4 regions of the Paenibacillus sp. sgz302164 genome follow, and region 2 is predicted to be linked to each of the others. Evidence: riboswitches for the same ligand, from Rfam matches in the RefSeq annotation. Region 2 holds a riboswitch; each other region holds the start of a gene.
The links. A riboswitch is a leader RNA that binds a small molecule or an ion and turns the genes downstream of it on or off. The one in region 2 is predicted to bind cyclic di-GMP.
Positions count from the first base shown of each region.

Region 1: it holds a riboswitch for cyclic di-GMP, as region 2 does, so the genes downstream of both, AC0LWT_RS05300 (S-layer homology domain-containing protein) here and AC0LWT_RS18035 (anti-repressor SinI family protein) in region 2, are expected to answer to the same signal.
Region 3: it holds a riboswitch for cyclic di-GMP, as region 2 does, so the genes downstream of both, AC0LWT_RS01730 (hypothetical protein) here and AC0LWT_RS18035 (anti-repressor SinI family protein) in region 2, are expected to answer to the same signal.
Region 4: it holds a riboswitch for cyclic di-GMP, as region 2 does, so the genes downstream of both, AC0LWT_RS36565 (PilZ domain-containing protein) here and AC0LWT_RS18035 (anti-repressor SinI family protein) in region 2, are expected to answer to the same signal.

Region 1 covers NZ_JBVYOL010000002.1:401,012-408,982, forward strand. Annotated here, with positions in the region: gene AC0LWT_RS05280 (glycoside hydrolase family 65) at 1-1,259, opposite strand, end outside; gene AC0LWT_RS05285 (family 78 glycoside hydrolase catalytic domain) at 1,256-3,928, opposite strand; gene AC0LWT_RS05290 (glycoside hydrolase family protein) at 3,950-4,966, opposite strand; gene AC0LWT_RS05295 (SGNH/GDSL hydrolase family protein) at 5,183-5,824, shown strand; cyclic di-GMP riboswitch class I at 6,507-6,618, shown strand; gene AC0LWT_RS05300 (S-layer homology domain-containing protein) at 6,674-7,971, shown strand, end outside.
Region 2 covers NZ_JBVYOL010000010.1:109,291-117,261, forward strand. Annotated here, with positions in the region: gene AC0LWT_RS18015 (type 2 periplasmic-binding domain-containing protein) at 1-751, shown strand, start outside; gene AC0LWT_RS18020 (glycoside hydrolase family 88/105 protein) at 783-2,969, shown strand; gene AC0LWT_RS18025 (hypothetical protein) at 3,969-5,033, opposite strand; gene galE (UDP-glucose 4-epimerase GalE) at 5,245-6,258, opposite strand; gene AC0LWT_RS18035 (anti-repressor SinI family protein) at 6,416-6,631, opposite strand; cyclic di-GMP riboswitch class II at 6,685-6,768, opposite strand; gene AC0LWT_RS18040 (helix-turn-helix domain-containing protein) at 6,952-7,287, opposite strand; gene AC0LWT_RS18045 (helix-turn-helix domain-containing protein) at 7,544-7,879, opposite strand; gene AC0LWT_RS18050 (DegT/DnrJ/EryC1/StrS family aminotransferase) at 7,919-7,971, opposite strand, start outside.
Region 3 covers NZ_JBVYOL010000001.1:390,741-398,711, reverse strand. Annotated here, with positions in the region: gene AC0LWT_RS01735 (MDR family MFS transporter) at 1-991, shown strand, start outside; cyclic di-GMP riboswitch class I at 1,114-1,206, shown strand; gene AC0LWT_RS01730 (hypothetical protein) at 1,299-1,604, shown strand; gene AC0LWT_RS01725 (DHH family phosphoesterase) at 1,746-2,660, shown strand; gene gloA2 (SMU1112c/YaeR family gloxylase I-like metalloprotein) at 2,798-3,190, shown strand; gene AC0LWT_RS01715 (hypothetical protein) at 3,180-3,305, shown strand; gene AC0LWT_RS01710 (GyrI-like domain-containing protein) at 4,109-4,984, shown strand; gene AC0LWT_RS01705 (alpha/beta hydrolase family protein) at 5,018-5,908, shown strand; gene AC0LWT_RS01700 (THUMP domain-containing class I SAM-dependent RNA methyltransferase) at 6,438-7,589, opposite strand; gene AC0LWT_RS01695 (O-methyltransferase) at 7,796-7,971, shown strand, end outside.
Region 4 covers NZ_JBVYOL010000042.1:12,526-20,496, forward strand. Annotated here, with positions in the region: gene AC0LWT_RS36540 (helix-turn-helix domain-containing protein) at 365-574, opposite strand; gene AC0LWT_RS36545 (helix-turn-helix domain-containing protein) at 980-1,231, opposite strand; gene AC0LWT_RS36550 (hypothetical protein) at 1,402-1,686, shown strand; tRNA gene AC0LWT_RS36555 (tRNA-Arg) at 1,853-1,927, opposite strand; gene tadA (tRNA adenosine(34) deaminase TadA) at 2,029-2,487, opposite strand; cyclic di-GMP riboswitch class I at 2,747-2,834, shown strand; gene AC0LWT_RS36565 (PilZ domain-containing protein) at 2,940-3,698, shown strand; gene AC0LWT_RS36570 (spore germination protein) at 3,868-5,409, shown strand; gene AC0LWT_RS36575 (GerAB/ArcD/ProY family transporter) at 5,406-6,506, shown strand; gene AC0LWT_RS36580 (Ger(x)C family spore germination protein) at 6,503-7,618, shown strand; gene AC0LWT_RS36585 (Ger(x)C family spore germination protein) at 7,680-7,971, shown strand, end outside.

The sequences.
Region 1 (7,971 bases), on a different contig from region 2:
GGCTCGATGTAGCAGGGCGCGTTGACGCCGTCCGGGGCCGCGCATTTCGGCCAGCGCGCGCCTTCGTAGCCTTGCGAAGCGGCCAGCGCACGGGCTTTGTCCAATATGCCGAAGTACCATTCCAGGCTGTTCTCCATAAGTTCGGTCCGGTTCCAGAGCGCGAAGTGGACGGAATGCCACCAGTGCATTTCCAGATGAAATTTGCCGCCCCAGCTGTTATGGGTAAGGCCGGACTCCGCCGGAGGCAGCGCGCCGGACGATTGGATGGCCGTCACATATTGCGAGAGCACGATTCTGCGCTCCAATTCGTGCGCCCGTTTATCCTTGCTGCCGGCCAGCTCGATGGCGCCGCCTGAATGCCAGAAGCCGGCCCAGTGGCGCTCGCTTGCCGAGCGCACCGCTTCGAACGACGGCAGCTCTTCACCGGCCGGTTCCGGCGTGCAGCGGAATCTCAGCTCCAATTCATCTTGATCCGGGGACGGGGTCAAAAGCAGCAAATGCTTGTCGCCTTCATCGCGCGCCAACGTCCCGTTCGTCCAGGCCGCGTGCATGACATAACCGTCCTGATCGAGCCGGCGGCGAATTTGGACGGAGCGTTCACCTTGCCGCTCGATGTGCGTTTCATGCCGGTCCGGCTTGCCCCAATCGGCGGCGGCGAATTTCCATGTGCCGTAAGGAAAATGGAAGGCAATCTGCAGGCGCCCCTGGCGGATCAGGCCGGATTTGACGCGAACGGCGATCGTATCCTGGCGGGGGTGGCAGACCGTCGTAACTTCGGTTCCGCTTCCCGCCATGGCGAAGCTGCTGCGGATGACGCCCGACCACAGATCGAGAACTTGCCGGATCTCTTCCAAATCTTCATGGGACGTCTCATTTCCGTCCGGCAGCGTCAGCCGGAACCCGATCCTCCCCAAATGAAGCTTGTGCGGATTGAATTTCAGCCATTTGTAGGCATCGCTCGTCTGACCGGGCGGCATATACGGAAAGCCGACGCTTCTCCCGCCGAAGGTAGGGAAATAGGTGAGCGGAAACTTTTCCACAGCATAGCCTTCGGGATTGGGGGAGGTGTGCCAGGCCCAGTTGGCCAAATGGCCCAACGGCACGCCCCCGTCCGCGTAAAGCCCGGGAAACGTCTGCAATCCGGTGGCATCGACGGTAAACGCGTAGTTCCCGTTGCCGACCGACAGGGAGGATAATTTGTCAAATCCGGAAATATGCGGATTATGGCGCCAGACGAGCGCTTTACGGTCTATCTTCATAAGGGCACCACACTTTCAAAACGATACTGGCCCGATCCCGTGCGCACTACGGCATAACCGTGTTCATGCCGGACGATTTCGACAGCTTCGGCGGCTGTAACCGGAACTCCGCTTTCCATCAGCGTTTCCATACGCAATGAAGGAACGTGAATGTCTGCGGTGCAGTTGGCGGGGATGTCCGCGTCCAGCGTCAGCCGGTTCCGTCCGCTGCGCTTCCATGCGACGCGAATGCGTCCGGCGGGCAGGCGGTGTTCGGCGGCGGCTTCTTCAAGGCCGTCAGGCAAAAAAGGCCGAATCCACAGCCTGTAGCTTTCCAGGCCGGGATCGTAGCGGTAGTCAATGCCGGCCAAGCCGCTGTACAGCCATTCCTCCAAATGCCCGAGCATGAAATGGTTTTGCGATTTGCCGACGGTCGGACCGTCCCACGCTTCCGTCAGCGCCGTCGCGCCGTGTACGATTTGGTAGCCGTAGCTGGGATGGCCGGTTTGGCGGGTCATTTCGTAAATGATATCCGAACGGCCGTTTTGCGCCAGCGTGAGGAGCACGTAACGGTGCCCGATGTCGCCTGCGGTCGTATGCCACCCGCGCTGCCGGATATCTTCTATAAGGCGGGAAAGGACGAATTCCTTGTCGAAGGCGTCGGCCAGTCCCAAAACGAGCGGCATCGCGTTGGACGTCTGGCTGCCGGTCGCATACTGCCGCGTATTGCGGTCGAAAAAAGCGGCATTGAACGCCGATTTGATCTGTTCGCGGAGCCGTTCATATTCGGCCGCGTCCTGATGGTTGCCGACGGCCTGTGCGATTTGCGCGAACACATCCGTCATATGGTAAAACATCGCCGTTTCGGTATGCGCAACCGGCGTGTTTTGGACAAAACCGGGAGGATCGTCTCCCGCATCGTACCAATCGCCAAGGCCGCCCGTCACGATCAACCGGTCGGAGCAGGCGGCCACATAATCGACGTAGGCTTTCATCCCGTCGTAGTGCTCCTCCAAAACCCGGCTGTTGCCGTACATGCGCAGCAGGTTCCAGCCTGTAAGCACGTAGGCGGCGCCCCAGGATACGGAATCGCGGAAGCAGCGCCACTTGTCGGAGAAGACGACATATTCCGGCGCCGTCGTCGGCACCATGCCGTCCGGCAGTTGCGCGTCGCGGATGTCTTCCATCGTTTTTACGAACAAAGGCTCGACATCGTAGTTGAAGGCGACGGAAGGGCCCATCAGATGGACTTGCTCCAGCCAGCCGAGCTTTTCCCGATGCGGGCAATCCGTAAAAATGCTTTTCATGTTGCTGAGCACAGCCCGGTTAATGATGTCGTGCGTCCGGTTCAGCATCGCATCCGAGCTGGCGAAGCGGCCGCGAACGTTCGCAGCCGGGTAAATCATCCGGCCTTCGAGTCGGACAAGCAAGGCACCGTCCGCGTCATTGCCGGCACGATCGGCGGGAACCGCGCCTTCGATTTGCACATAGCGGAAGCCGTAGTAGCTGAAGCGGGGCGACCATACTTCCTCCTCGCCGTCTCCGTTCAGGATGTAGGTGAACCGGTACGGGGAGCCGGTCCATTTTTGGTTGGCGGTGCCGTTGTCCTTCAGCAGCTCGGCAGGCGACAAGACGACTTTCGCCCCCTTCGGGCCGCGGACGGCTATTTCCACCCAGCCTGCAAAATTTTGCCCGAAGTCTGCGACGTACACTCCGGGACCCGGCTGCGAGATGCTCGCGGGCAGGAACGTTTCCATTTCCTTCAAGGGGAACGTCGCTTGCGGCTTCAGCTTGCCCGCAGGGGGGGCCGTTTCTTCGGCAGGCTCCCACGCTTCGCCGGAGGCGAAGCCGGGGCGATCCCAGCCCGCTTGCAGGAGCCGCGCGTCGAAATCTTCGCCCCCATACATGCAGGAAAAGACGACCGGCCCCGGCGCGGTGCGCCAGCTTCCATCGCTGGCAATCGTCGAGCTCGTGCCGTCGGTATACGTAATTTCCAATTGGACGATGCATGTGGGCATGCCGAATGAACGCTTGAACTTCGTGTAGCGGCCGCCTGTCACGTTGAAAAATCCGTTCCCCAGCATGACGCCAATCGCATTGGCGCCCTCGTTCAGTGCGCCGGTCACATCGTACACGGAATAAAGGCACGTTTTGTTATAGTCGGTCCATCCCGGCTCCAGCACGCTGTCACCGACTTTATGCCCGTTCAGCCGCAGTTCGTACTGCCCCAAACCGCATATATAGGCTCTGGCCCTCGCCACCGGCTTGTGTACGCGGAATTCGCGCCTGAACAATGGGAGCGGAGCCTGCGCGTTTGCCTGCGGCGCGCTGCTGCGCCCGCCGATCCATCGGGCCGACCAATCGCCCTGGCCGAGCAGCCCCATTTCCCACCAGGATACGGGGCTTTCGGTCATTCGGCCGCCGCTGTCCCAAACCTGAATCCTCCAATAGTAGCGGTTTCGGGATTGGAGGGGAGCGCCGTCGTAGACGATGTGCACGTTGTTTCTGCTTAAGCGTTTGCCGCTGTCCCATACGCTGCCGCCTGCGCTGTCCGTTACGATGATCCGGTAAGCGCTTTGCATTTGCAGGCGTTCGGCCGCCGGCGGGAAGCTCCAGCCGAAAGCCGGGCGGCCGACGCCGACTCCGAGCGGGCAGCGCTTGCTTTCCACATACATTTCATCCACTTGCATCGGTTCCGGTCTCCTTTACAATCACGATGATGTGCCGAAAATCGGCTGTGAAGCGGCGACGCTGATTGTCCTGAACTCTTTGCCGTAGTTTTTGGTCGGATCGCTCTCCCGGTACGGCCGGCAGGAGCAGTAAAAATGATAAAGCACGCCTTGGTGCGTGATGACGGACGGCTTATGGGCAAAAATGGAGTCAATGCTGCCCTCTTCTCCGACCCGGATAATCGGTTCGGGGTATTTGTCCCAATGCAGCAAATCGCCGGAAAGAGCAATGCCTTCCTGCGCCTGCTTGTAATTGTAGCCGAAGTAATACATGACCCACAGGCCGCGGTCGGGGTCGTGCAGCACGCACGGATCGCTGGCGAAGCCGCAGTCCCATTCGTCCGGAGTCACGGGCAGTACAGGATTGCGCTCGTATCTTTGCCATTGCTGCAAGTCCCGGGAGAAGGCGACTCCCGTCTGTTCGATCCATCTGCCTTTATTTTTGTTTTTGGCGTTATAGAACAAATAAAATGTGCCCTCATGCTCAATCAGACATTCTTTATAGAGCCCGCCTTTTTCCCAATCTGCGCCTTCCTCGGGGGTCAAAATCGGATCCGGGCATTTGTGCCACTCCAGCAGCCGCTCGTCCTCCGTCCAGGCAATTCCGATTTTCGCCGAGCCCTCTTCGTACCCGGTTTCGGGATAGGCGTGGTAGACGAGCCAGTATTTGTCGTTCCATTTTTTCAGAACGGGAGGGGCATCGATGCGATTCTCTTTCAAAATCCACGTCCCGGCTATATTGACGGAATCCCAGGCCCCATGCTCGTTGCGCTGTAAAATGACGCTCAGATGCTCCCAGTCGAGCAGGTTTTTGCTGACGGCCAAAGCCGTCTGGTAGCCGATGCCGTCGAATCCGACATACATCATGTAAAACATATCGTTATGCTGAAAAACGAAGGGACAATCCACGGCTCGTTCATCGAAATGGCCGGGTTTACCGGAGCCGGCAAGAACCGGCGCGCCCAATTTGTAAGGCGTCATATAGGGCTGGATTTGCAATGCGGCACGCTCCTTTATTTTCGCTGGCTTTTATCGCGGATATTGCCATTTTCAGCTTACAATTAACCGCTTTCATGCTGTGGGGGGGATTGTATCCGATATATAGGTCGATGCTACCTTCGGCCGCCGGCCGCATTGACTTGGCAGACAACCCGGCGTAGGATGAGGGGGTAAAAAGCCGCCCGTTTGCCGGCGGCAACATGAGGAGGCGTTACCGTGCCGTTTAAAGCCAAGGACAAGATCGTGTTTATCGGCGACAGCATCACTGACAAAGGAAGAAAAAAAGATCCCCTGAAGCTCGGGTCGGGCTATGTTCGCCTGATTCACGATTACTTGACGGCGGCGTACCCGAATCTTTCGCTGAAAATCATAAATGAAGGCGTTTCCGGCAACCGCGTGACCGACCTGGAAAAACGCTGGACGCTCGATGTGCTCGATCACCGGCCGCAGTGGGTATCGGTTTCGATCGGCATCAACGACGTGTGGCGGCAATTGGACTCACCGGATGAGGAGCAGGTGTACCCCGACAAATTCGAAGCGGTATACCGTCACTTGCTGGAACAAACGAAGCAAATACCCGGCTGCCGCCCGATCCTCATGCAGCCTACGGTGATCAAGGAGTACCCGGATGCGACGGGAAACGTGCTGCTGCGCCCTTACGTGGACATCGTCAACCGGCTCGCCGGACAGTTCGACGCGATCCTGGTGCCCACGCATCAAGCGTTTATCGATTTTATCGCGAGTGAAACAGGCAAAGATTCGACTACCGACGGCGTACATATGAACCCGCTCGGGGACATGCTGATGGCCGTGACATGGCTGAAGGCCGTTATGGTGCCTTTTCCCGGAAACAAGTGATTCCGGGAGATTGTGGAATGGTCGGCCGGCTGCCGTCATGCGGTGCAACGCCGCGCGCTGGAAGCTGCGCGGTTTGGGTGGCGTTTGCTGGGGCAGCCAGGGGGGAGCTGATTTGGGGCGCGGTCATTCATGAAGCGGCTGGGTGTTGGCATTGGCACGGCATAGGCGTAGGCACAGCATCGGCATAGGCACAGGCAGCCCGAAAACCTGCAAAAGTGCAGGATTTTTCCATGAAAGTGGCTCGTTTTGGCGAAAAGCCTGCGATTATACAGGAATTTTCGCTTAAACGAGCCTGAGGTCCACGTGTTCGATGAAAAGCCTGCACATTTGCAGGAATTGTTTCATTGCCAGCCTATCAACGAGCAAAAACCTGCACTTTTGCAGGTTTTCTTTGTGTTGCTAGGCAGATGTGCCGCCGGTTCTAGCACGCCAGACCGAAAAGCTGCGTACCATCTTACGACGATGGGGGTGGCTTTTTATTTTGGGCGTGTCGATGAATCTTTTTTTGAAGGTAGCGATCACCTAAAAGCTGTAAAGCTAATTAGCGGGGGGTGTAAAACAAACGCGTTGAGCGCAAGGTATAATTTTTTTTGTGGAAATATGTTAGTTTATGGGTTAATATGGAACTCATATTAAATCTAATGTACTATTTTTATAGTTTTAAATACCTAAGAACCAAGTGGAATTGAAAAGGCAAACCTGTTCGAAAGACAGGGACGCAAAGCCACGGGCCTACTTCTACGGGGTACAAGTCGCTAGACTTCCCTCGGGGAAACGGCAGCCGGGCCGCCAAAGGCAGTTGGTTTTTTATTTTGGGAAAAGTAATTTTTTTACTATGGAGGCATAAAAATGAGAGCCCATTTGATTACATCACTGGCAGTTGTTGCACTACTGGGAAGTTCAATTCCGGATGTCAAAGCTGATTCAACCGCCGCTACGCCAGGCACGAAAACAACAAATGCCACCGGTACGGCTTCTACAGGCAGCTTCAGCGACACAAAAGGGCATTGGGCGGAGACGACCATCGCCGGCGCGGTACAAAAAGGATATGTCGACGGATACCAGGACCACTCCTTCAAACCGAATGCAAAAGTGACGCGCGCCGAGTTTATCAAACTGGTCGATACCGCGCTTCATATTCCAATCTCAGGGGTAACCGAAGGTAATGACTGGTACTTGCCTTACGTTAACGCGGCGACCAACGCGGGGATTTATAAGCGGAGCGATTTTACGAGCGGGGATTGGAACACGCCGATGACGCGTCAAGAAATGGCCAGAACGGCTGTTAGGGCCGCAACCGCCGACAAGAACATTGATGACACGAAGTGGATGTATCTAGCGACCAAAGCCGGTCTGATTACCGATCTAGATGATAGGGGTACGCTCGGGGAAGACCAACCGACGACACGGGCTCAGGCGGTAACGACAATTGAACGCATTTTGACTGTTAAGGGAGGTCATTCGCTGGCCGTCGATGAAAAAGCCGTTGCCAGTGCGGAGCAATCCACGAATGCCCCCAAAGATCCTTGGGGACGCGCGATTCGCACAACAAATCTGCCGTCGAATAGCGGTGATTTCCCTTACATCCTACAGGATATTCCCAATGAAATGTACGAACATAAACATCCGTTTCAGACGGATTTGACCCGTTTTACTGCAAAGGAAATCATCCATGATTCCAGATATTACTCTAGGGATACAGTCGATCGATGGGTTAAACTCGTATCACAGTTTGGCAATCAGATACTGAATGTGGATTACGAGACAATAGACCAAAACTGGGTGGATGCTTTCGTACAAACCGTTAATATTCCGAAGCACGTCAGTGGTGATGCCCAAAAGTATGTCGAGTGGGTGAAGCAAAATCACATTCGAATTGAAGGCACTGTGACACCAGAACCTTCTATCGTTTTTTTCGGCGATAATAAGCATTGGGTACGAAGTATGTTTCGGTTTAGAGTAACCAGTTTTGATGAAAACAAAAATTTGTTTGTCGATATATGGGGGCCGAAAAATATTGAAAAAGACGTGTGGTATATTGGTTATACAGATGTGGCCATTGCGTCAGAAAATTTTGCTTCGCAACTTGCAGAAAAGAAAATAACATCTGATGCTGCATTCTTTGCTTATAAAACCTATCATGCAGA
Region 2 (7,971 bases):
GTACAAGGAGAAGCTGCTGCCGGAAGATTTCGCTTCCTTGAAGCTGACCCAGGCTTCGGACTTGTTCAAGGGCGGCAAGGCGGGCATCATTATGGAAAAAGCCGGGACGATGAACGACTATTACCAAAAGCTGAAAGAAATCGATCCGAAAATAAAGCCGGAAGACTTCTACCCGCTGACAAATATAAACGGCTACAACCCGAAAGGACCGGGCTTCTCCGGTATGGTCTCGATTCCGAAATCGGTTCCGGAGGCTAAGATGAAGCGCATCCTGAAGCTGGTCGACACATGGATGAGCGACGAAGTATTCGCCATTCAGCAGTATGGCATCGAAGGCATTGACTACACGGTGAAAGACGGGCAAAAAATTATCAACACCGAGCAGTTGGCCAAGGATAACGGGCCGGATTTTAACCAAATCGTATATGTCGCCGATCCGTACGCCAGCTCCACGAAAGTGTTTTTCCCGAAAGAAGCGAACGAATTGTACAAAAAGATTCAGGACGAACGCGCCAAAACGAGCGTAGCGGACGTCAGCATCGGGCTGTACTCCCCAACAGTGCAAAAGCTGCTTCCGGAATTCGAGAAAAAAGCGCAGGATTTGAAAACGAAAATTATTTTGGGCCGCGAGCCGATCTCGGCTTGGGACGATTTCGTCGCCAAAGCCAAAACCGATGCCGACTTGGCGAAGATGAGCCAGGAAATGACCGAAGCTTATCAAAAACGCAGCGGCGCAGGGGGCGCCAAATAAGCTTGGGCAGACCAAAGGAGGACATGAGCGGGTGAGCGAGCGTTATATCGATGACAACGAAAGTATTTTCATGAAATGCGGGGACCGGGTCGAGGATATTTTGCTGACGGTCGCGGGCCGATACATCGGCAATAATCCGCCGCATCCGATGGCTTACCGGGCTTTTTGCGCCGACGGCATTTTGAAGAAGCACGATTACAGCTATGATTTCAATCTAACGGAGCGCTTTCCGGAGATGCGGAACGGCCAGCATGTGTACGCTTGGAGCAAATATTGGAGCGATGCGGAGGCGCCGCTGAATTTTATTTTGCACTGCTACGGGCCGCTGACGCTGTACGCGAACGGCGCTCAGATTTATAAAGCGAATATTGCCGATGAGCTGAACAGAAAGCGGAGAACCGTAGTGACGATTCCGCTGAACAAGGGATGGAATCATCTGGCGTTCCGGTTTACGAAAACGGAGGCGGGCTGCGGCGGTTCCCTCGGGCCGGGCTCGTACAAGAGCAATCCGGTCCATTTCCTCGCTCCGTCGCCGGAACGATCCGGGCACGAAGGATGGATTTATACGGAGCCGCAGGATACGGTCTGGAGCACACTGCCGGGGGAAGGCAGCAGCGAAGCCGACGGCGGCGTGAAGTGGTTCCCCGAGCTGCGATGGAGCGGTTCGCAGCAAGCGGACGGCCCGATTGCGCGGATATTCGGCGATTTGCAGGGCAAGTACGCGCTGGCTTGGACGAAGCTCCGCTCGCTCTCGGCCTCACTCTCGCAGGAGCCCCGCCAGGTGGAGCTGACCGGCCGCGCCTTCGGCGCCACGGCGATTTATTTGGCCGGCCGGCTGCAGGCCTCCATCGAGCAGCCGGGCCCTTTCCGCGCCGTGCTCAGCCTGTCTTGCGGCCTGCACGATTTGACGGTGCAGAGCTTCGGCGCCGGGTTCGAGCTGGACCCTCTGCCTGAGGGCGTGCAGTTGGTTGAGCCGTATCCGGTGCATGGGAACAAGGACACCTGGCTGTATTTGGGTCCTTTCGCCGCAGATGAGGCGATGCCGAATCCCGCCGAGTCCATGCATTCGCTGGTGGATACGCGGGAAGGCGGGACTTTCTGGCGGCTCGACCAGCCGAATACGCGGGTGCGGCCATTCGCCGAAAACGCGCTGTTCGGCAAATGGAATTACCCGCTGGGCGTGACCCTCTACGGCATGCTGCAGACAGGGAAGCTGCTGGACCGCGACGATCTGCGGCAGTACGTTTATCAGCACATTGAAACGTGTACCCGCCTGTACGGCTATGCCAAATGGGACAAGGAACAATACGGCGCCTCAGGCGTATTGAACACATTGGCGACGCTCGACAGCCTTGACGACTGCGGCTCCTTCGGAGCCACGATGCTGCTGGCGCTGCAGGAGCGCGAGCTGCAAGGCGCGGAGGCGATCGCCGACGTGATAGCGGATTATATCGGCAGCAAGCAGGAGCGCCTGCCCGACGGCGCCTTGTACCGCAAACCGCGTCATGTCGACTTTCCGAACGCGACGCTGTGGTGCGACGATCTGTACATGAGCGTGCCTTACCTGTGCCGCTGTTATCAGCGGACGGGCGAGATCGGCTTTTTGGATGATGCGGCCAATCAGTTCGTGCAGTTCAAAAAGCGGTTATTCATGCCCGAGCGGCAGATCATGTCCCATGTTTACGATTTCGGTATAGACAAACCGACGAGAATCGCCTGGGGGCGCGGCAACGGCTGGGTGCTGTTCTCGCTGTCCGAACTGCTGGAGGTGCTGCCGGAGCAGCATAGCCGCCGCAAAGAGCTCCTTCAATTTTTCAATGAATTGTGCGAAGGCTTTTTGCGCCTGCAAGGCCGCAGCGGCCTGTGGCATCAGGTGCTCACCGAGCCGGAATCGTACGAGGAAACATCCTGCACCTCGATGTTCCTCTACGCCTACGCCCGCGGAATACGCCACGGCTGGATTGACGATGCGGACCGATACATGCCGGCCATTCAAAAAGGCTGGAACGGGCTGGCCCGCATCTCGATCGATAAGTACGGCAACGTGTACGGAGTATGCCGCGGATCGGGCTACTCGTACAGCGTCGGCTACTACAAGGACGATCTGCCTTGGCTGCTCAACGATACGCACGGCATAGGCATCGTTTTGCTGGCCGGCATTGAAGTGCTGAAGCTGCAACGGTTTCTCGCCGACACCTGCAGCACCAAAGCCACCTGAGCTACCGGAGCTACCGAAGCCGCAAAGGCCGCCGGAGATGCCGAAGCCGCCGGAGGCGGGGCCAGCGCCCCAAAGCCACCTGAGCTGCCAGGGGCGCTGAAGCTGCCTGAGTCAGCGCCAATCCGGGACCGGGGCGGTATACTTCTGTCAAGCGGATTGCATCGTTAGAAGGAGGCCCCGGAAGAATGCGTTGCCAAAACGATGCTTCGCCAGCCGCACGTAAAAAAACTTCAAAAATCTGGCTGCTGAGAAAACATACATTGGAGAGGCGCATCCCTTTGGCGCATTGAAAACCTGCAAAATCTGATTGTTGGGCGCAGCTGTTCTTCCCCAACCCCCACCTCTCCTGTACGGGTCGCAACGGTGCTCAATAAGGGGGATGAGGCAGCTTGGGTAGGGAGAAAACCTGCGAAAGTGCAGGTTTTTTCCGTGAAATCGGCTAATTGGGGCGAAAAACCTGCAAAAGTGCAGGAATTTTTGCTGAAAGTGAATCTGAGCCCATGTTTTCGGTGAAAAGCCTGCACAATTGCAGGAATTCTTCGCAGCTAGCGATCAAGGGCGCAAATTCATGTATTTTTGCAGGTTTTCTTGGTGCAGCCAGGCGAGTTTGCGACTGGCTCTGGCGTGCAGATTTCTGAGCAGCCTGAAAAATACACCTTTATGCTCCTTGATGTATTTGCCTCGGAACTGTTCCTGCAAATCTGCAGGCTTTGCAAGCGAGAGGCAGGCAAGCAAGGGGGGCACGAGAGGGAAGTAGGAGGCCGTGCCTCCATTCCCCGAACTCAACATGCAGCCGACCCACCGCCGTCATGCAGCGTAACACCGCGCACTGGAAACTGCGCGCGGCGAAAAAAGAGGCTGCCCCAAAAGCGTGCGCATAGTATGGGAACGGCCCAAAAATCGAGCAAAAGGACCTCAAATTCCACTATCAAGTGGAGAATGAGGTCCTTTCTTCAGGTGATATTTCGAGGCAAAGGGGCAGCCCCTTTTTCCGCTATGTTAGTTCGTGGAAGTGCTGTCCGTTGCGTCTGCGGCAGGCGCTTCCGGTTTTTGGTGCTTGTCTTCAACGAATTTTTTCAGCGTATCGGTCAAGCTGTCTTTGAGTTTGCTGATCAGGTCGTCTTCGCTAATTCCTTTGGCCGCTGCAATTTCAACGATCGTCTTGCCGGAATCCAGCTCGGTTTTCAGCTCATCCTGCGTGATGCCCAGAATCGTCGTCAGCGCCTCGGAGTTCCCCAGGAAACCGCCGCCGAAGCCGCCGCCACGATGACCCTCGCCTCCGTTTTCTTGTCCGCCTTCAGGTCTTGCGTTCTCGATATGCTGTTTCAGGCGGGTCGCAAGATCCGCGGTGATTTTGTCCGCTTCCGCTTGCGTGATCGTGCCTGCCGTAACTTGGGCAGCGATTGCCGTTTTCTGAGCGTCAGTCAGCTTGGCCAGGAAATCATTCTCCGTCAAGCCGGCCGCTTGCGCGATTTCCAGTAGCGTCTTGCCTTCTTTCAGCGATGCCTGGATCGTGCTCACGTCTACGCCCAGCACGGTTGCCGCCGTTTCGTCGAGCTTGCCGCCTTGGAAGCCGCCGCGTCCGCCCTGCTCACCGCCGCGGAATCCTTCGCCTTTGTTGCCGAAGCCTTTGTTCTCAATTTGCTGTTTCAAACGAGTCGAAAGATCCGTTATCAGCTTGTCGGCCTGCTCTTGCGTCAGCTTGCCGGCCGTCACCTTCTCGTTGATCGCCGTCGTTTCGGCGGCAACCAGCTTCGCCAGGAAATCGTCCTCCGTCAAGCCGGCCGCTTGCGCGACTTCAAGCAGCGTCTTGCCTTCTTTCAGCGACGCCTGAAGCGTGCTCTCGTCTACGCCCAGCACAGCTGCCGCTTCCTTGACGATGCTGCCTCCGTAGAAACCTCCTTGGCGGCCGCCGCGGTCTTTGAAGCCGTCCGATTTTTGAACGGTCGAGCCGCTCACTGTACCGGCATACGCCTGATTATGTAGCGCTCCGACAAAACCTGTTCCAAGAACAAAAGATGCTGCAATCGTACCTGCGAGAATTTTTTTGCTAATAGTTTTCATATTGTTATTCCACCTTTTCGAATGTTTTTGTTGTTTACAAGACCAAGTATAGGCCCCTTTCCTGAATCCCCCCTGAGCGCCGACTTAATAAACCATGAGCGTTGCCTGAGGGTTTCCTGAGTCCGGCTGCCGTCGCATGAAACGCAAAAAAACTGCAGTTGTCTGCAGTTTGGCAAAGTCCGGCTGCTGTCAGGGAACAACACCAGCCTGTTTATTTTTCATATCCGTTAGGGTTGTTGAATTGCCAGCGCCAGGCGTCTGCGCACATGTCTTCAACGCCTTTCTCGGCAACCCAGCCTAATTGCTCGCGCGCTTTCGTTGTGTCCGCATAGCACGTAGCCACATCCCCCGGCCTGCGCTCCTCGATGCTGTACGATATTACTTTTCCGGAAGCTTTTTGAAAGGCTTCGACCATTTCAAGCACGCTGTAACCCCGGCCGGTACCGAGATTATACGCTTCGATCCCGCTCCTGGACAGCAGTTGTTCCAATGCTTTTAAATGCCCTTTGGCCAGATCGCTGACGTGAATATAATCCCTGACTCCGGTTCCGTCTACGGTCGGATAATCGTTCCCGTATACCCGCAGCTTTTCCAGTTTGCCGATAGCCACTTGGCTCACATACGGCATCAGATTGTTCGGCACGCCGTTCGGATCTTCCCCGATTCGTCCGCTGGGGTGCGCTCCGACCGGATTAAAATACCGCAGCAGCGATATGCTCCAGCTGTGATCCGAGATGTACAAGTCCTGCAAAATCCGCTCGATCATAAGCTTTGTTTGACCGTATGGATTCGTCGCGTCGAGCGGAAAATGTTCATGAATCGGCACCTGCTCAGGCACCCCGTAGACAGTTGCCGAAGAGCTGAACACCAATTTGCGGACATCGTATTTTTGCATGACATTGCACAGAATTAATGTGCCGGTAATATTGTTGTGGTAGTAAGATAAAGGAAAAGAGACCGATTCCCCCACTGCCTTTAACCCTGCAAAATGGATCACCGCTTCGATCGAATGCTCGCGAAACACCTGTTCCAGCCCCGCAAAGTCGAGCAAATCCAATTGATAAAATGCAAAATCCTTCCCCGTCAGCTCACGGACCCGCTCAAGCGCCTCCGGCTTGCTGTTCATCAGATTGTCGACAACGACGATCTCATAACCCTTGTCAAGCAGTTCGACACAGGTATGGCTGCCAATATAACCTGCTCCGCCAGTTACTAGAATGGACATGATTTCCGTTCCTCCAATTTACGATTTCATTGCGCCGGCGCATCTGCATGCAGCCTTTTTCCAACTTAATGGATTTATGCCATTTTAGCAAATACCAAAAAAACGCCCCACCCTTCTCAAGGAAAAGGATCAGTGCGCTCCGGTAACAAATGCATGATTACACAACGACTTTGCCGGACAGGTCATTATTGGCAGCCCCGGCGTTGATGTTCGTATATTTGGTTAACCCTCTGTCCAACTGTGCGAATGACCCTAAATAAGCTTGCACTTCACCAATTGTTAACCCCAAGCTGCGAGCCTCGCGAATCATTTCTACCCAGTCTGAATCCAAGGGATTGCGTTCCATACCCAATTGCACAAATACTTTAGACATACTATTACCTCCAATGTGAAGTTTGTTTGCAAAAAACCATCTATTAACGGTTTAATAGATTGGGTCGGTTGCACCACTAACTCCACATGCTCCAGGTGCCCACATACGGCGCATGTATCAAAGTATTCCCATAATTAATTATCCAATTGCGGAATAGATCTCAAGGCCTAAGACTGAAACATTTCTCATCAACCTAAGCCTATTATACAACGACCTTCTCCTAAATTCCACCAAAAAATTTGAAAAAAAACTGCTAGGTCATTATTTTTTAGGAAAATGATACTAATGTATCCGCAATAGATAAGTAATTAGTAGGATGCTCACTTGTTGTTTTCCTGGTTTTTCTTCCATTTGCTGAATTCCAAAAATTCGCGAAACTGCTCCTTCGTTACTCCCGAATCCATCGCCTCTTTGACCAAATCCTGCCACTGGCTGTCCAGTTCTTCTTGCACTTTCGGCTGTTCTCCGTGCAGGATCAAGTCGAGCGGCACGTCAAGCGCAACCGCAATTTTTTCCAAAAATTGAATGGACGGATTTTTCTGAATATCTCTTTCCATATTGCTTAAATAAGATTTGGCGACTTCAGCCTTGGCAGCAAGCTCAGATAAGCTGAGTTTTTTTTCCAGCCGTAATCTTTGAATCCTTTTACCAATCACACTTATCATCTTCCTTTTTGCTTTATTCACCATGTTTACGCATATTATAGCAAAGTACCCCTGCCCAGACTATCGCTATATTTTCCAACCGCATACAATTTTCAGAAAAGAAAAAATGCATCTGCACAAAAATGGAGAAATAAAAGCGGTTAAACTTCTATTTGCCATTTAAGGAGATGCATTTCGAAGGCCTACCCCCGGTGTCCGGCGGGTTGCACAAAACAAACTTCGCCCGCCGGACTCTCAGCGCCGCCGTTCACTCGCCGGGGTTCGTCAAACGCCATTTGTTAAACTCAAGGAATTCTTTAAACTGGTGCTTGTTAATACCGGATGACATAGCTTCTTTAATAAGCTGATACCATTCCTGATCCAGTTCTGCGACATTCGTTTCCGGAGCTTCTTGATCAAGAAACCTGTCTACAGGCACCTTCAGAACGGAGGCGATTTTCTCGAGAAATTGTATCGACGGGTTCTTTTGAACATCACGTTCCAAATTGCTTATATATGATTTGGCCACGCCGGCCCGCTCTGCCAGCTCGGACAGAGACAATCCCTTTTCCTTGCGAAGCTGCTGTACTCGAGTTCCTATCATCAAGATCTTCCTTTTTTTAACGATGTAATATATTCCATGCTATCTGACAGCCGCTTTGTGCCGTAATGTGCTTTTCATGCAATCGATAACTC
Region 3 (7,971 bases), on a different contig from region 2:
CAGAGTGATTATGCTTGCGGCGCTTTTGGGCTGGGCCGTCGTCTTTACGGGCTTTGCCTTCGTCAAGCTGCCGCTGCTGTTCATGCTGCTGAACATGGTCAACGGCTTATGCCGCTCCTTTTATGAGCCCGTATCGCAGGCTTTAATGGCCGACCTCACGGAACCGGACAAAAGGTTCAAAGTTTTTTCCATGCGCTACATGGCGATTAACGTCGGCGTAGCCGTGGGTCCTTTGCTGGGGGCGTATTTCGCGACGCTGGACGGTTCGCTGCCTTTTCTTCTTACGGGCATCGTTTATTTTATTTACCTGGTGACTTTGTGCGTGCTGCTGTCGGTTTTCGGCATCAAGCAAATTGAAGGGGAGAAGAAAGCCCCGGTGACTTTCGCCTCGGCCTGGACCGTTATCCGCAGCGACATTTCTTTCAGATACTACACGATCGGCGGGATTATCGGAGCAATCGGCTATTCGCAGGTGATGGTGACGCTGTCCCAGTATATGCAAAAAAGCTTCGCCGACGGCGTGCAAATGTTCGCGCTGCTCATGAGCGTGAACGCGATAGCGGTGATCGCGATGCAGATTCCGCTGACCCGCTGGGCGGAAAAATACAGCCCGCTTATGGCGGTAACGGTTGGCAACGTCATGTTCGCGCTCGGAGATGTCGGCTTTGCCTTGTCGCATACGACTTTTCTTCTGGTCGTCTCCATGGTCGTTTTTACGATGGGGGAAATTTTGAACTATCCCGCCGCCAGCCTGCTAATCGATAAGCTGGCTCCCGAGCATATGAAAGGAACGTATTTCGGCGCGCAGACGTTTACGAATTTGGGCCATTTTATAGGGCCGTGGGTGGGCGGATTGCTGCTGGTTTATTACGGAGGGCACGTATTGTTCCTCGTTATGGCTGTCGTGACAATAGGCGGAAATTTGTTTTATACGCGCGGATCTCAGCGCTTTCACCGGGTCGGGAATGTGTCTAAAAAAGAACAACTTTGAAAAATGGTTCTAATTACCTAATATAATATTGTAAAATAGGTATAACAGAGTATTCGAATTCGCCAAAACATACCTTATCCTTGATAGTAGTAAAAAGCGATGATTTGACAGCTTTCGATATGGCTCGATAATGGCAAACCTGGCGAAAGCCAGCGACGCAAAGCTACAGGGGCTTCCTTGTTCGTCAGGGGACACGATGCCAGCCAGCAGCCGAAAGTCAGGGCGACGATAACAGTTCCCCCCTCCTTTTCAGACGTAGGTGGGGTTTTGCTTATGAAACAATAAAACAAAGGGAGGATCCAGCAGCATGCAGCCTGAATGGATGCAAAATGAAGAAGAAGTAATTACTTCGCTGTGTGGTAACCATGTTGCCCGTCTGGTACCATCCTCGGATGGACCGAAGTTGATGATTAACCGTGAAGAATACGCGCTGAAAGAAACTTGCTGGGATATAGAAATGTTTCACGGCCGGAGCAGCAGCATTTTGATCTTTTACTGGAAGGGCGAAGTAAAGCTTTCCGTAAAATTTCCGCCGTTATCTCAAGTGGAAGCGTTCCTTTCCAGACTATTCCAATGTCTAACATTCAAAATGAGGACGGTTCAGCCTGTTTAGGCTTACCGTTCTTTTCTTTTGCCTGCGGGGCATTCTAAAGATTTGTTGGATTTGTCAAAAATCGTTGTCACTTGTTGACAGTGACGCTATAATAGATGGAAAATAAAGTAGTTCTGCAGGACTAATTGGAGGATACATAACATGAGGTTGATCACTCGTTCGGATTTTGACGGGCTTGTTTGCGCGATGCTGTTCAAAAAATTGAACATGGTAGACGAAATGAAATTCGTACATCCCAAAGATGTGCAGGACGGCCTGATCGAAGTGACGTCTAACGATATTTTGGCGAACGTTCCTTATGTGCCGGGTTGCGGCCTTTGGTTCGATCATCATTCCAGCGAGTTGGAGCGGATGGGGAAGAGGGTCGAGTTCGAGGGAGAGACGCGGATCGCGCCGAGCGCGGCCAGAGTCGTATACGACTACTACGGGGGCAAAGCCGTTTTCGGCAATATCGACGATATTATGAAAGGCGTGGACAAAGCGGATTCCGCCCAGTTCAGCCAAGAGGATATTTTGAAGCCGCAGGGCTGGGATCTTCTTTCGTTCATTATGGATGCCCGCACCGGGCTCGGACGCTACCGCGATTACCGGATCAGCAACTACCAGTTGATGGAGGACCTCGTGGAGCACTGCGCAACGATGTCTGTCCATGAAATCATGGAACTGCCTGATGTCAAAGAGCGGGTTAACCGTTATTTTGAGCTTGATGCTTTATACCGCGAAATGCTCGGCAAGTACACGCGTACGGAGGGCAATGTCATCGTAACGGATCTCAGAGACGTGGAAACGATTTATCCAGGCAACCGCTTCATGGTCTATGCGCTCTATCCGGAGCAAAATATTTCAATCTGGGTCGTCGACGGGCGCAACAAACAAAACTGCGTAATCGCCTGCGGGCACAGCATCGTCAACCGCACTTCGCAAACGAATATAGGCACGCTCATGCTCAAAAACGGCGGTGGCGGGCATCATGTGGCGGGGACGTGCCAAGTTCCTTACGAAAACGCGAACGAGGTGCTGGAGCAAATTATCGCCACGATGAGAAATGACGGTTAAGAATTAACTTGCAGCCGCAGGAAGGGGAAATCCCGGAGAGCGGCTTTTTTCAGTGATGTTATTGCGCAGGTGAATGCGCTGACGTTATGATAATAGGAGATAGGTGTAGATAAATAGAGAAAACGGAGGGATAGGACGTGAATTTGCAGCGAATTCATCATGTAGCGGTCATTTGCTCGAATTATGAAACATCGAAACGTTTTTATGTCGAGCTGCTTGGGCTCAAGATCATTCACGAATCTTATCGTGAGGAGAGAAAGTCTTACAAGCTCGATTTGCAGATCGGTGATGACGGGCAGATCGAACTGTTTTCTTTTCCCGATCCGCCGGAACGCGTCAACCGCCCGGAAGCGCGCGGACTCAGACATCTTGCATTCGCCGTAGCCGACATGGCCCAGAGCGTCGAAGAGCTTGAAAGCAAAGGCATTTCAGTAGAACCGGTCCGCATCGATCCGATTACGGGAAACAAATTCACGTTCTTTGCAGATCCGGATGGCCTGCCGTTGGAGCTCGTCGAATATGCCGAATAATCCGAATCGGGAAACGGAGCACAAATCCAAGCTGAGCTTTGCCAAAGGCTGCTTGTGGAGCGTGCTGCTGTCGGCGCTGGTGTGGGGTTTGCTGATTTGGTGGTGGCTAAAATAAAAAATCCCCGTCGATTTGCGCCAAAAGCTGCCGCATGCAGCTTCCTGGACAGGTCGTCGCGGGATTTTTTTGCAGACTCGCGGGAGCGGGGCGGAACGTGAGGCATCCCCGTGGACAAGAGGATGAAAATCGATGCATCGGAGCTAAAAAGGAAGACTCGGCTGTCAGAGTTCGAGCATCATTGGCAATGTGCGGAGAAAACCTGCAAAAGTGCATCTTTTTGCTGCTAAATATGCTGCCCACGTGTAATTCCTGCAAATCTGCAGTTTTTTCCGCCACCGTTGCGGGTTGAGCCCTCTCAGAGCGGATAATTCCTGCACATTTGCAGGTTTTTCTCCAAAACTGGCGGTTTTCGCCGAAAAAACCTGCACATTTGCAGTTTTTACAGCAGCAACTCCAGTTAACGAACGGCTGGAATGTGAACCATCGTGCACCGGTCCGGCGAGTTCTGCTCTGCGCTCATTCGGACGGCGAAAAATCGCGCAGGTGTAGAAAGAAAATAAAGTATTAGACTGAAAAATAAAGTTGTAGACTAAGAAAATAAAGATGTAGACCAGGAAAATAAAGTCTTAGACTAACGATGCATCATTAACCGAGGGACGGGCAGATTTGTTTAAAACCAGCGAGACTGAGCAATTTCCAGAGATCGCTCTTTTGGCGAACCGAAGAGTGTGGCTGATCAGGAAACTATCTGCGCTTGGAAAGTAATGTTAGCTGTTGAGTAAAGTGAAATTCCGCAAAAAATATCAAAACAGAGCGTTCCATCTGTCGTAAAGTGAGTATATCGATATGGAGGCATTAAAGTGAATTACAAGGATTTGGTAATCAAGGCCATTACCTATATTGAGGATCATCTGACCGATGAGAGATTAAGCACCAAGGTTATGGAGGCTGCGGGCTATTCGCCGTACCATTTTCACCGGATCTTCCTATCGGTTACGAGAAACTCCGTCTCGGAGTACATACGCAAGCGGAGATTGACACAAGCAGCATACGATTTATTTTATACCAACCAAAGGATCATAGATATTGCCATCCTGTACCGGTTCGAGTCTCAGGAATCCTTCGCCCGAGCCTTTGGGAAAATGTTCTCCATCTCGCCCGGACAATTTCGAAAGCAAAGGGACATGAAGGACACGCTGTTCCGGGCAATGGAGAAGCTTCCTTTGGATGAAGTGGGGCTACAGCATTTGAATGAGAGCGTCTCCCTCGTGCCAGCTATTGTCTGCCTGAATAAGCTGCATCTGGTCGGCATGTCGATACCGGGTGTCAATTCGGACGAAGTCGGAAAGCTATGGCGGAGCTTTAGGCAGCGTTTGTTTGAAATTGAGCGAAAGCCGGATACGGAAGACATATTTTATGCGGTCATTGAACTTACAGGTAGGCAATGGGAAGTCACGTATATCGCTTGTGTCGAGGTGGCTAGCGAGGAGAGTGTAGTTCCCTTGGGAATGGTCGCTAAGCTGCTCCCAGCTGTAACTTATGCGGTTTTTACTCATAAGGGGACATTATCGAGACTCAACGATACGTTCCAGTACATTTATGAAACCTGGTTACCCCATTCAGGCAGCGTTCGTACGAATTACCCGGAGTTTGTGCGTTACGACCATCGATATCTAGGACCGATGAACGAGGATTCGGTATTAGACATCTATATTCCCGTAGGCTCGCCATATTAGGAGTATGTAGCTCAAGGAGAGGAAGAAATCAAGATGAACAAAATAGAAGACATTGTTGAAGGATATGCAGGTTGCTGTGAGGTACAAATTACCGACAACGCATTGAAGGTGACCGTTCCCATGATCGTGATGTATCCGACAGATGCACCGGAACAGACTGATAGGTTAGGGCCGTACTCGTTGGAGGTGGCCAGAGACGCAGCGCCGCTGGAGGGAAAGTTTAGACTAGTCCTCATTTCACACGGTACAGGCGGTTCACCGCTTGTGTACCGGTCGCTCGCTCGGCATTTGGCGCGCAGCGGCTTTATCGTTGGCCTTCTCGAACATCCATTTAATAACCGCAATGATAATAGTTTGGAAGGTACTGTCCAAAACCTCACCTATCGCCCCCGGCACCTTCGCATGGCAGCCGACTGGTTTTTTGAAGATGAGAGGTTTAAGGGTCTTCTACAGCCGGGAGGCTATTCGGTCATCGGGCATTCCATGGGGGGCTACACCGCGCTTGCAGCAGCTGGCGGTATCCCGACCTCCTTCCCTACTGAGAGCCCGGATGGGAAGCCGCAGCAGATCGATATCCCTCATGATTCACGCATCCGGTCCCTGATTTTGCTAGCCCCGGCGTCCGTTTGGTTCCGTAATGAGGGAGCATTAAACAACGTTCGGCTCCCCATTCTCATGTTGGATGCCGAGCGAGACCCTTACGCACTTCCTTTTCACGCGCAGATCATCATGAATGGTGTTGCTGAACCGCAAATGATTCGCTATCGGACGGTGGAGAATGCCGGACATTATTCCTTCCTGACTCCTTTCCCAGCTGAGATGATTTCACCAGCCTTTCCCCCCTCGCAAGACCCTCCCGGCTTTGATCGCGTGCAATTTCACGAAACGCTGAAGGCTGAAGTAGTAGAGTTTCTGTTGACTTAACATTAGGAACAATCACTTTCCGTCGAAATCAAATGTTAACTGAGAGTTCGATTAACTAATCGTTACGCAAACTGGGGAATGTTAGTTCAATATCAGGCTGAAACAGCAGCGGCAGTCTAAGACTTTATTTTCACGTCTTAGTCCGCCGCTGCTTACTTTATTGGAACAGTCTAAAACTTATTTTGCGAAGGCTGCCAAATTAATAATTGAAAAACCACATTAGATCAACAACTCCAGTCTAGAACTTTATTTTCAACGAACAGCAGGAGCTGCATTTCGGCTGAGAAAAGCCTGCGTACGCTGCCGGCAAGCCAGCGGCCCGATTGTGCTTGCGGTGCAGCAGCACGGGTGCGGATTGCCGGGAAAGCGAAGCTGGGCATATCCGCTGGAAAGACGCCCCATCGCCGCAGACTTGGTGGTCGGCCGACCGCCGTCATGCAGCGCAAATCTGAGCGCTAGGAACTGCGTGCGCGGTTGCGCTTTGGAAGCGTCTTTTTGCATGCGCTGGCTGCGCCAAGCCCGGCGGCGGTTACAACGAGCCGGCGGGGTTGCGCGGCGGCAGCGGCCCCAGATACTGGAACAGGTTGCACTCGATCCGGCCGTTGAACAGCTTGCGCTTTTTGTCGGCGCGGCGGCTCATGTAGTGCTCGAGCTGCTGGCTCGGGCTCAGCACGAACACGCTCCACGTGGGCAGCTGCCCCGTGATCGAGCCGAGCTGGCGCAGCGCCAGCTCGACTTCTTTCGGATCACCAAGCCTCTCCCCGTAGGGAGGGTTGGTGATCACGCAGCCATAGTCGCCGCGCGGGCGGGCTTTGGCCACAGGCTCCACGCGCAAGCGGAGCTCCTTGGCCAGCCCGGCCGCCTTGGCGGCGGCCAGGGCGACATCGATGGCTGCGCCGTCGATGTCGCTGCCGACGATGTCCAGCGGGACATCGTCGCGGACAGCGTCGTAGGCCTCGTCGCGGGCCTGCTCCCACAGCTCGGGCGGGACGATGTCCCACGCCTCGCTGGGAAAGCTGCGCCTGAGGCCCGGCGCAATGTTCCACCCGATCATCGCAGCCTCGATCGGGATCGTACCCGACCCGCAGAACGGGTCGTAGAGCGGCCGCTCAGGCCGCCAGCGGCTCAGCAGCACCATCGCTGCAGCCATCGTCTCCTTGAGCGGCGCCTCGGTCACAAGCTTGCGGTAGCCGCGCTTGTGGAGGCTTGGGCCGGTCGTGTCGATAGTCAGCGTCGCCAAGTCGTTCAGCAGCGCGACCTCGATTACGTAGCGCGCGCCGGTTTCGGCAAACCATTCGGTGCCGTAGCGCTGCTTCATTTTTTCCACGACCGCTTTTTTCGCGATTCCTTGGCAGGCGGGCACACTGGAAAGCTGGGATTTATGCGAGCGGCCTTCGACCGGAAACTCTGCGTCGCCGGGGATGAAATCCGGCCAAGGCAGCGCTTTGGTGCCTTCGAACAGCTCGTCAAAGGTGAGCGCGGGAAATTGGCCCATCAGCACGAGAATGCGGTCGGCGGTGCGCAGCCACAGATTGGCCCGGCAAATCGCGAGCGCGTCTCCCTTGAACAGCACGCGGCCGTTTTCGACCGTCACCTCGTTATAGCCGAGATCACGGACTTCCCGTGCGACAATGGCTTCAAGCCCCATCGGGCAAGTGGCAATAAGTTGTAGTTGTGACATGCGGTTATTCCTTTCTATTCTTGAATGCCGGCCTCATGTCTGCCGTGCGGAGCTGCAAACGGACAGATTCGGGGGGCAAGTTGTATATCGGCTGAAAAACTCATACAATTATCAAGTATAGGGCAAACGGTACATACTTACAAACGCAAAAAATGCATGTACGGCGGGAAGTGAGACTCGCTGCTTGCAAAAAGGAGGACCACCCAATGGAAACGAATGCAGCCGAACATTACATGGAGGCTTTGTACGAAGAAGATGCGCAGCTGGAGCGGGTAAAGGAGGGGATCCGTTCGCACAATATGCCTGAAATCTCGATCGCTCCGGGTTACGGAAGACTGCTTACCATGCTGGTCAAAATTACCGGTGCAAAGCGCGTGCTGGA
Region 4 (7,971 bases), on a different contig from region 2:
GGGTGGTAGCGCGCAAAACCTGCAAAAGTGCAGGCTTTTTTTGCGAATATGGCTCGTTTTCGGGAAAAGCCTGCGAAAGTGCAGGAATTTCCGGTGAAAATGGGTCTGAGCTGATGTATTCGATGAAAAACCTGCACTTTTGCAGGAATGTTTCAAAGCCAGCGTATCTACGAGCAAAAGGATGTACTTTTGCAGGTTTTTTTCGTGTTCCTAGTCAGATGCAGCAGAATTGTTTGCGGCTTATCAATACCACGCCTATTCGTTCCTTTGCTCAAGTAACAAACACGCTAACTTAACAGCTAGATTCGCTCAAATAAAACAGAAAACCTACCACGGCTAAACGGTAAGAAGTTCTTTGCGTTATTTATTCCGGTCGGCCGCTGTCTTTTTTACGCCAATTTTTCGGATGGTTCGGTTGGGCAGGATTCGGTTGGTTCTTATCAAGTATCCACGTTTTACCGATTTGAACCGCTTTAACGCGCCCTTCTGCGCAATAGTTTTTGATGGTACCCGGCGATAATCCCCATATTTCCGCGGCCTCCTGGACACCCATAATATGATCAAGGGGGTTCATGACGGTTACCTCTGTTTCCGTACGATTATTAACGTATATAGCGATATAGCGAGCGTGATAATTGAAATTACGAAAGTGACGTAAGCCATTGAGTACACGGCTCCTTTCGCGTATAATGATTGTTAGGGGGAGAGGTTTTAAACCTCTCCGGTGATTTACTTACGAGACTTCGAGCGCTTCCGACGCTTGGAGTCTTTTTCTTTTCGGTGATTTTCCAGCACTATGTAGAGATTGACGAGAGCAACCAATAGCTGGATTATCGCCGTCAGAAGGGTAAGCATTTACATCACCTCCTAACGGTTTCATTATATCATATGCGATAACGCATGTAAAGGGGGTTGCAAGTCAGAGGCGCATTGGATTATTCCGATTCAGTCTGCACGTAAACGGCTACCACTGCCCCTATTATGGTTTCTTGGTCTTTTGATCGTTGTCTGCTATGTACTCGAACAGCTCAGCAGGAGTGCAGTCTAATGTTTTACATAATAGATTAAGAACCTCAACACTAACTGCTTTAACGTGTTTGTCTTCCTCACGTAATTTTTCATTGTTAACCCACTGGCTCAAAGTATTCGGTCGAATGCCAGTCTGTTTGCTTATTTGGTACATGGTCATCCCACGTTTATCTAACATCTCCGAAAGCTTAAAACGAATCAACGAAAACCACGCTCCTATTAATTTCCATTCTACCACAATAACAACGCTTGACGTTATTAACAAATTGGGTTAATATCAATTTAAGATAATAACTCAAAATGATATTATAAATTTCATTTCACATACGGAACCTCAGTTTACACGCGAGCGTCCTGACCGGAAAGGAGGTGATGGCTATTCGCAAGATAACGGTACGAATGAAACATCGGGATGACGTTGCTAATGAAATGTTAGTTTTTGATTGGAATGCGTATCTACTAATAGAGAATGTAGCGTTGATTCTCGAACCGGAAGACGAAATCGTTACGATATCACGCGTAAAGTTGCGCGAAGATGGGACATACGTGCGTACGTCCTCAGGCGGCTTTGAGATTCCGATCGATTTGAAAACGTATGTCCGCATTCAGTCTGCGCCAACGGAACTGCATGCACTAATCGCGGCTTTTGCCGTATGAAGGTGGCTGTTTTCTGACTGAGGAGTATGCGCGCCAGCGCGTTGTTAACCTGTGCTTCGAAATAAGCCAGCTCATAAGTCCATAAATAAAAAAACTTCCTACGTTTATTACCGTAAGAAGTTCGCATAAATTGCGTTTGATTCTACCCGATTAAAGCAGGGTTATACGCGCCACGGCGGGATTCGAACCCGCGACGCACAGTTTAGGAAACTGTCGCTCTATCCTGCTGAGCTACGGGCGCATAGCAAAGACTATTTTAACACGGAGTTTTTCGTCATGCAACCGTGCTCTTGCCTTGCCAGCTTGCCGGTCTAGGAATCTAGGTTCGGATCGAACAGACTTCTAAACCTTGTTCCGAAGCTTGCGGAAGAACTGGGTCAGCAGCGCTGCGCATTCTTCCTGCAGCACGCCGCTGATTACGTCGACGCGGTGATTGAAACGTTCTTCCTGCAGCAGGTTCATCAGCGTGCCGGCGCACCCTGCTTTGGGATCTGCGGTACCATAGATCACTTGCGGAATGCGCGATTGAACGATGGCTCCCGCGCACATCGGACACGGCTCCAGCGTGACGTAGAGCTTGCAGTCCAGCAGACGCCACGCCTGCAAATGCTCGCTGGCCTGGCGGATCGCGATCATCTCGGCATGAGCGGTCGGATCCAGGGACGTTTCGCGCAGGTTGTAGCCGCGGCCTATAATTTCACCGTCACGCACGACAATAGCGCCGATTGGAACTTCACGGATCGTTTCGGCTTTCAAAGCTTCATGGATCGCTTCCCGCATCCAATATATATGTTCATCCACAGGGGACACCTCGCTTAAAAAATGTTATCCACATGTGAATAGAAGTCGAACAAGCATTCGTTGTTAACATTCTGTGGACAAGTGTGTGGATAAGTTGAAAATTTGTGGATATATGAGTTTCATTGTAGGGACTCGCCGCTCTGAAATCAAGCTGCCTGCGAAAACGGTTGAATCCGACGGCTAAACTAGGTATACTAGAATTAAAATTTTAGGTCTTTTAACCTACTGATAGGTATAATCGCATACATAACGAGATCAGATTTGATAAGGGCAAACTTGCCGAAAGACAAGGACGCAAAGCCGAGGGTCTAAAGTTCTACAAGAACCATGACAGCCTGGTTACCGGAAATCAAGCTTGTTTGATTTAGGTAAATAGGTTGCCCCGACAGGAAGGGACAGTCTATTTTTTTATTTATAGCCTAATCTGTTTGTAGAGAACAGGAGGATATGCCATGAAGCTGTCGGATAGGGAGAGAAAGATGGATTTGGTCAAAATCTACGGAAGCAAGGAAGGCAACGACGCGGAAATTTTGATTGACAGCAAAGCGGTGCTGGATAAAAGCGATTTTGTAGCGACGGGAATAGTAACGTACGTGCTTGGCGACATTATTGAAATCGAGCTACCTCAATATGATGTTTTCCGACTTGGGGACAAGGTCAAGATTACGGTTTATTCCAAATCGGGGCTATTCGTTTTTGAGACGTCGGTCGTGGCCAAAGACGAGGGTTCGATCATCGTGATTAATCCGCCCGATAACCGGAAGAAGTTTACGGAGAAGAGGGAGCACCCGCGAATCGATGTCGTTCAGGGCGGTTTGCTGCACAGTTTGCATGACAAGAATAAGAGAAACAAGCAAAGTTTCGAGCATCCGATCAGCCTTAGCGTCAAAAATATCAGCTTGAGCGGCGTAGGATTTGTGATTGAAAACAATATGAACGCGGATAAAAATATGAGTCTGGAAAATAACGCGCAGCTCGAAATCGAACTTCTGCTCGGTTTTTCCATATCTTGCGTAACCGAAATCGTCCGAAGAGAGGCTTTGGGTGCAGGCTTTTTTTATTACGGAGTCCGATACGTTGAAATTCCGGAAAATAAAACGAATGCGCTGCGGGCCTTTATTTTGAAAAATCAGGTCGAGGCCTACTTCGTACAAAAACAAGACATCAAATTGAAAAAAGTCATGGATATCCGGTCTGCGGTGCATCAATAACCGCGGGCTTTTTTTATTCAAACACGGCGCTGGCGATTCGTCGCAGCAAGTTAGTGTCAATCTATTTGCGCAAGCTATGCATAAGATTAGGGACAATTCGCAAGGTTATAATTGATACCATCGTTCAATGGAACAGCAGAAGCAGACATCAAAAATGAGGTGATGAGCGATGCGCTTTTCGAACTTGTTCGGCAGGAGAAAGTATCATTCAGCCCCGCAGAGGTCCAATCGTCAGCAAAATAACGACTCCATCGGTACGTCCCTATCGCAAAATATCGCCGATTTACATAACCTGTTTACGCAAACTCCCGATCTGATCGTACGGCAATTTACAATCAAGCGCACGGGAGAGCAAGCCGCGCTTGTTTATTTGAGCGGGCTCGTGGATAAAAACTCGATCAACAACAACGTGCTCCGCCCGCTTCAATTCGAGGATGGGAGCGACGATGCGGACGGCGATTTTATTTTGACAATCGGTCAGGTTATTACGCTGCAGGCGTGGGCGCAAATCGAGGTCGCAGTTCTGCATGGCCGCAGCATACTTTTTGTCGACGGACGGGCGGAGTCGTATTCTCTCGATACGCAGGGCTGGCCGCAGCGGGCGATTGCAGATCCGCAGCTTGAGGCGTCCCTGAAAGGAGCGCATCAAGGCTTTGTTGAAACGAGCACTCAGAACGTTGCGCTTATCCGGCGCTACATTCCCAACCGCGAATTGAAAATAAAGGAATTAAGAGTAGGGCAACGCGGGCATACTATCGTATCCGTTCTATACCTGGAGGATGTCGCGCATCCCGAGGTGCTGCAGGAGCTGGAAGACCGGATTCAGATGCTGAATATCGACACGATCATCAATACCGGCGAGTTGGCGGAGCTGATCGAGGATAATCCGTATTCTCCGTTTCCGCAATTTATTTTGACGGAACGGCCGGATGCTGCGGCATCGCAAGTTTTGCAGGGAAGATTCGTCGTTGTCGTAGACCGTTCTCCGAGCGTGCTCGTCGGTCCGGCCTCGTTCACATCGTTTTTTCAGAGCGTCGACGATTACAGCACACGATGGTCGATCGCTACTTTTATCCGGCTGCTGAGACTTTTTGCGTTCTTTGTCGCCGTCTTTTTGCCGGCGTTCTACATAGCTGTAATTTCTTACCACTTTGAGATCATTCCCATCAAATTGCTGCTCACGATCGGGGAATTCAGAGGGCGCGTACCGTTCCCTCCTTTTGTGGAAGCGGTCATTATGGAGCTCACGCTTGAAATGATGCGGGAAGCGGGAATTCGGCTGCCCGCTCCGGTCGGGCAAACGGTCGGCATTGTCGGAGGCATCGTCATCGGCCAGGCAATCGTACAGGCGGGGCTCATCAACAATATTATGGTTATTGTCGTCTCTTTTACCGCCATCGCTTCTTTCATCCTGCCCAACTACGATATGGTCGCCGCCATTCGGCTGATTCGCTTCGCGATGATGGTGGCCGCTTCGATGTTCGGCTTTGTCGGAATAATTATCGGAATGATGACGATGATAGGGCATCTCATTTCCCTGGAATCGCTCGGAACTCCTTACAGCACTCCGCTCGCGCCAATCCGGCTGGTCGATTGGAAGGACGCGTTCGTTCGCCTGCCGTTATGGAAAATGGACAGGCGTCCTGTCAGCGCGAGACCGGTTCAACCGATGCGGCAAGGCCCCAGCCGTCCCAAGGGTGACGATAAATGAACAAAAATGCGGGTCATACGATTACCTCCCTGCAGTATATTTTTATCAATTCGGGTTTGCAAGTGAGCGTTTTTTTTGTAGCGCTGCCCAGAATAATGGCCGAACAGGCGGGTACGGACGGCTGGATCTCGCTCATTCTCGGTTGGGTTTTAACGATAGCGGCAAGTCTGATCATGATCCGGATCATGCAAAAAAATCCCGATGATACCTTGCTGGATTTGCTGACCAGATACTGGGGCAAATGGGCGGGCAGAGCGGGAGCCATCCTGTTTGCTATCTATCTCTTTTTCTACGGATACACAGGGCTCATATACACGATATTGATGACGAAGGCCTGGCTGCTGCAGCAAACTTCGCCCTTTCTCCTTATGCTGCTGCTGGTTATCCCTACGTATGTGATTGTTCGTGGGGGACTTCGGGTTGTGGGAAGATATGCGGAAATTGTATTTCTCCTTTCACTATGGATACCGGTTATTTATTTGTTTCCGCTAAAAGAAGCTCACTGGCTTCATTTGCTTCCCGTGCTGAAGGAAGGGTGGATGCCTATTATGAAGGGCGTGCCGGAAGCGCTCTATTTTTACATAGGATTTTCAACGACGTTTATGTTGTATCCGTTTTTGCAAAATAAGCAAAAGGCTTCCGCGAGCATTGTCGTCTCAAATACGATGACAATGTTCATACATTTGTTCGTCACAATCATTTGTTTTGTTTATTTCAGCCCGGACGAAATTTCCGGATACAACGAGCCTGGGGTCAATGTATTGAAAATAATTGAATTCAAGTTTGTAGAACGGATCGAAGTGCTGTTTATAGCGTTTTATTTGTTAGTGTTTTCCTTGGCATGGATTCCGACCATTTACTTGGGCGTAGTGTGCACGAGCTGGCTGCTCGGCAAGCAGGATCATCGGGGACAGTTGCGTGTGATTTGTTTGCTGCTTGCTGTCGGCACATTTTTCTACATGCCCACATTCAATCAAAACGACCGGATGGGACAATTTCTCCTTTACATCGGGATCGTCGTGGAATACATATTTCCCGTTTGTTTAATCATTTTGATGTGGATGCATGACCGGTTCCGGTGGAGGAAGAACTTATGAACAAACGGCGGATTTTTATGCTGGCTATCGTCATGGCTATCATCGTCTCGGGCTGTAGCGACCGACTGGATCTTGAAGACGCCGCAATCCCGCTTTTGGGGGGCTATGATCTCGATGAGAATAATAAAGAGGTTAACTTTGTGGTTATGCCTGTGTTCAGCAGAAGCGCCAAGAAGAAAAGCAAGGAACTCGGCGTACCTGTGCAGACGGTCAGACAGGGGAGGGGAGAATTGGATGCCTATACGCCGGGCATTTTTCAGGGCAGAAAGCTTATTGTCATCCTTGTCGGCAAACGCCTCTTGCAGCATCCCGGCTGGTTCAAGATTATGGATGTCTTCTTTCGCGATGCAAAAAATACGTTAACCTCCAGAGTCGTTATGTACGACGGTCCTCTCTCTGAAGTCATCTTCATGAGTCCGAAAGACCAGCCGTTCCTCCCCGTATTAGTGAAAGGGATGGTCGATACGAAGAGTTCGAGATCGGAGACGGTGAAAACAACGATGCAGGGGCTGCACCGGCAAATATATGAGAAGGGGATGACTCCCTATATTGCTGAAGTTCAGATGGATAATGAGATTAAGTTGAGCGGAACGGCCCTCCTTGATCATACGGGCAAATATGTCGCTTCTCTGGATGCGGAAGAAACCATTTACATGCAAATATTACAAAGTGAAGCGAAAAAAACGGTCAGCTTGACGCTTTCCATTCCCGGCTATCCGAAGCGTGGTCCGCTTAATTCGGACAAGTTAAGCTTTAGCTCCGAAAGAATAAAAACGAAGGTCAAGACCTCCTATCGCGACGACAAATTTCGTTTCGATTTGAGCATTAAAATGCCTATTGCGCTGACGGAACGGTTATTTCCTTACGATATGCGAGGAAAGGGAACCGAACTGGAGCAGTTGATCGCCGAACAATTGCAAAAGAAATTCGAGAACCTCATCAGGAAAATACAAAAGTATAAAATCGATCCGTTCGGCCTCGGGGTCTACGCACAAGCTTTTGAATATAAGCAGTACAAGAAAGTGGAAGATTATTGGGGAGAAACGTTCGCCCAAGCGGACGTACATGTATCCGTGAAAGTCACTTTGGAAAGTATGGGGCCCGTGAAGTGAAGTTTGCGACGGCATAGGGAGATTGACAGGGCGCAAGAACGATTGAGTGGAGGAGATGCTTATGATCAAGCGTTCACTGTATATCAGGCTTATCGCTATTGCCATAGCCTTCGTCATGATGCCGGGATGCTCCGACCGTCTGGATATGGAAGACGCCAATCTCCCCCTTGCGCTCGGCTTGGACCTCGATCCGGACAATAATCCTGTCATGTACTCGACTTTTCCGGTGTTCAGCAAAAATGTCAAGAAGAAGAGCCGGGAAACCAAAGCTAAAGCGCCAACGTTTCGCGAGTCGAGAGCCGGGCAGGACGCCCATTCGTCAGGCGTTTTCACAGGCAAGAACTACCAGGTGT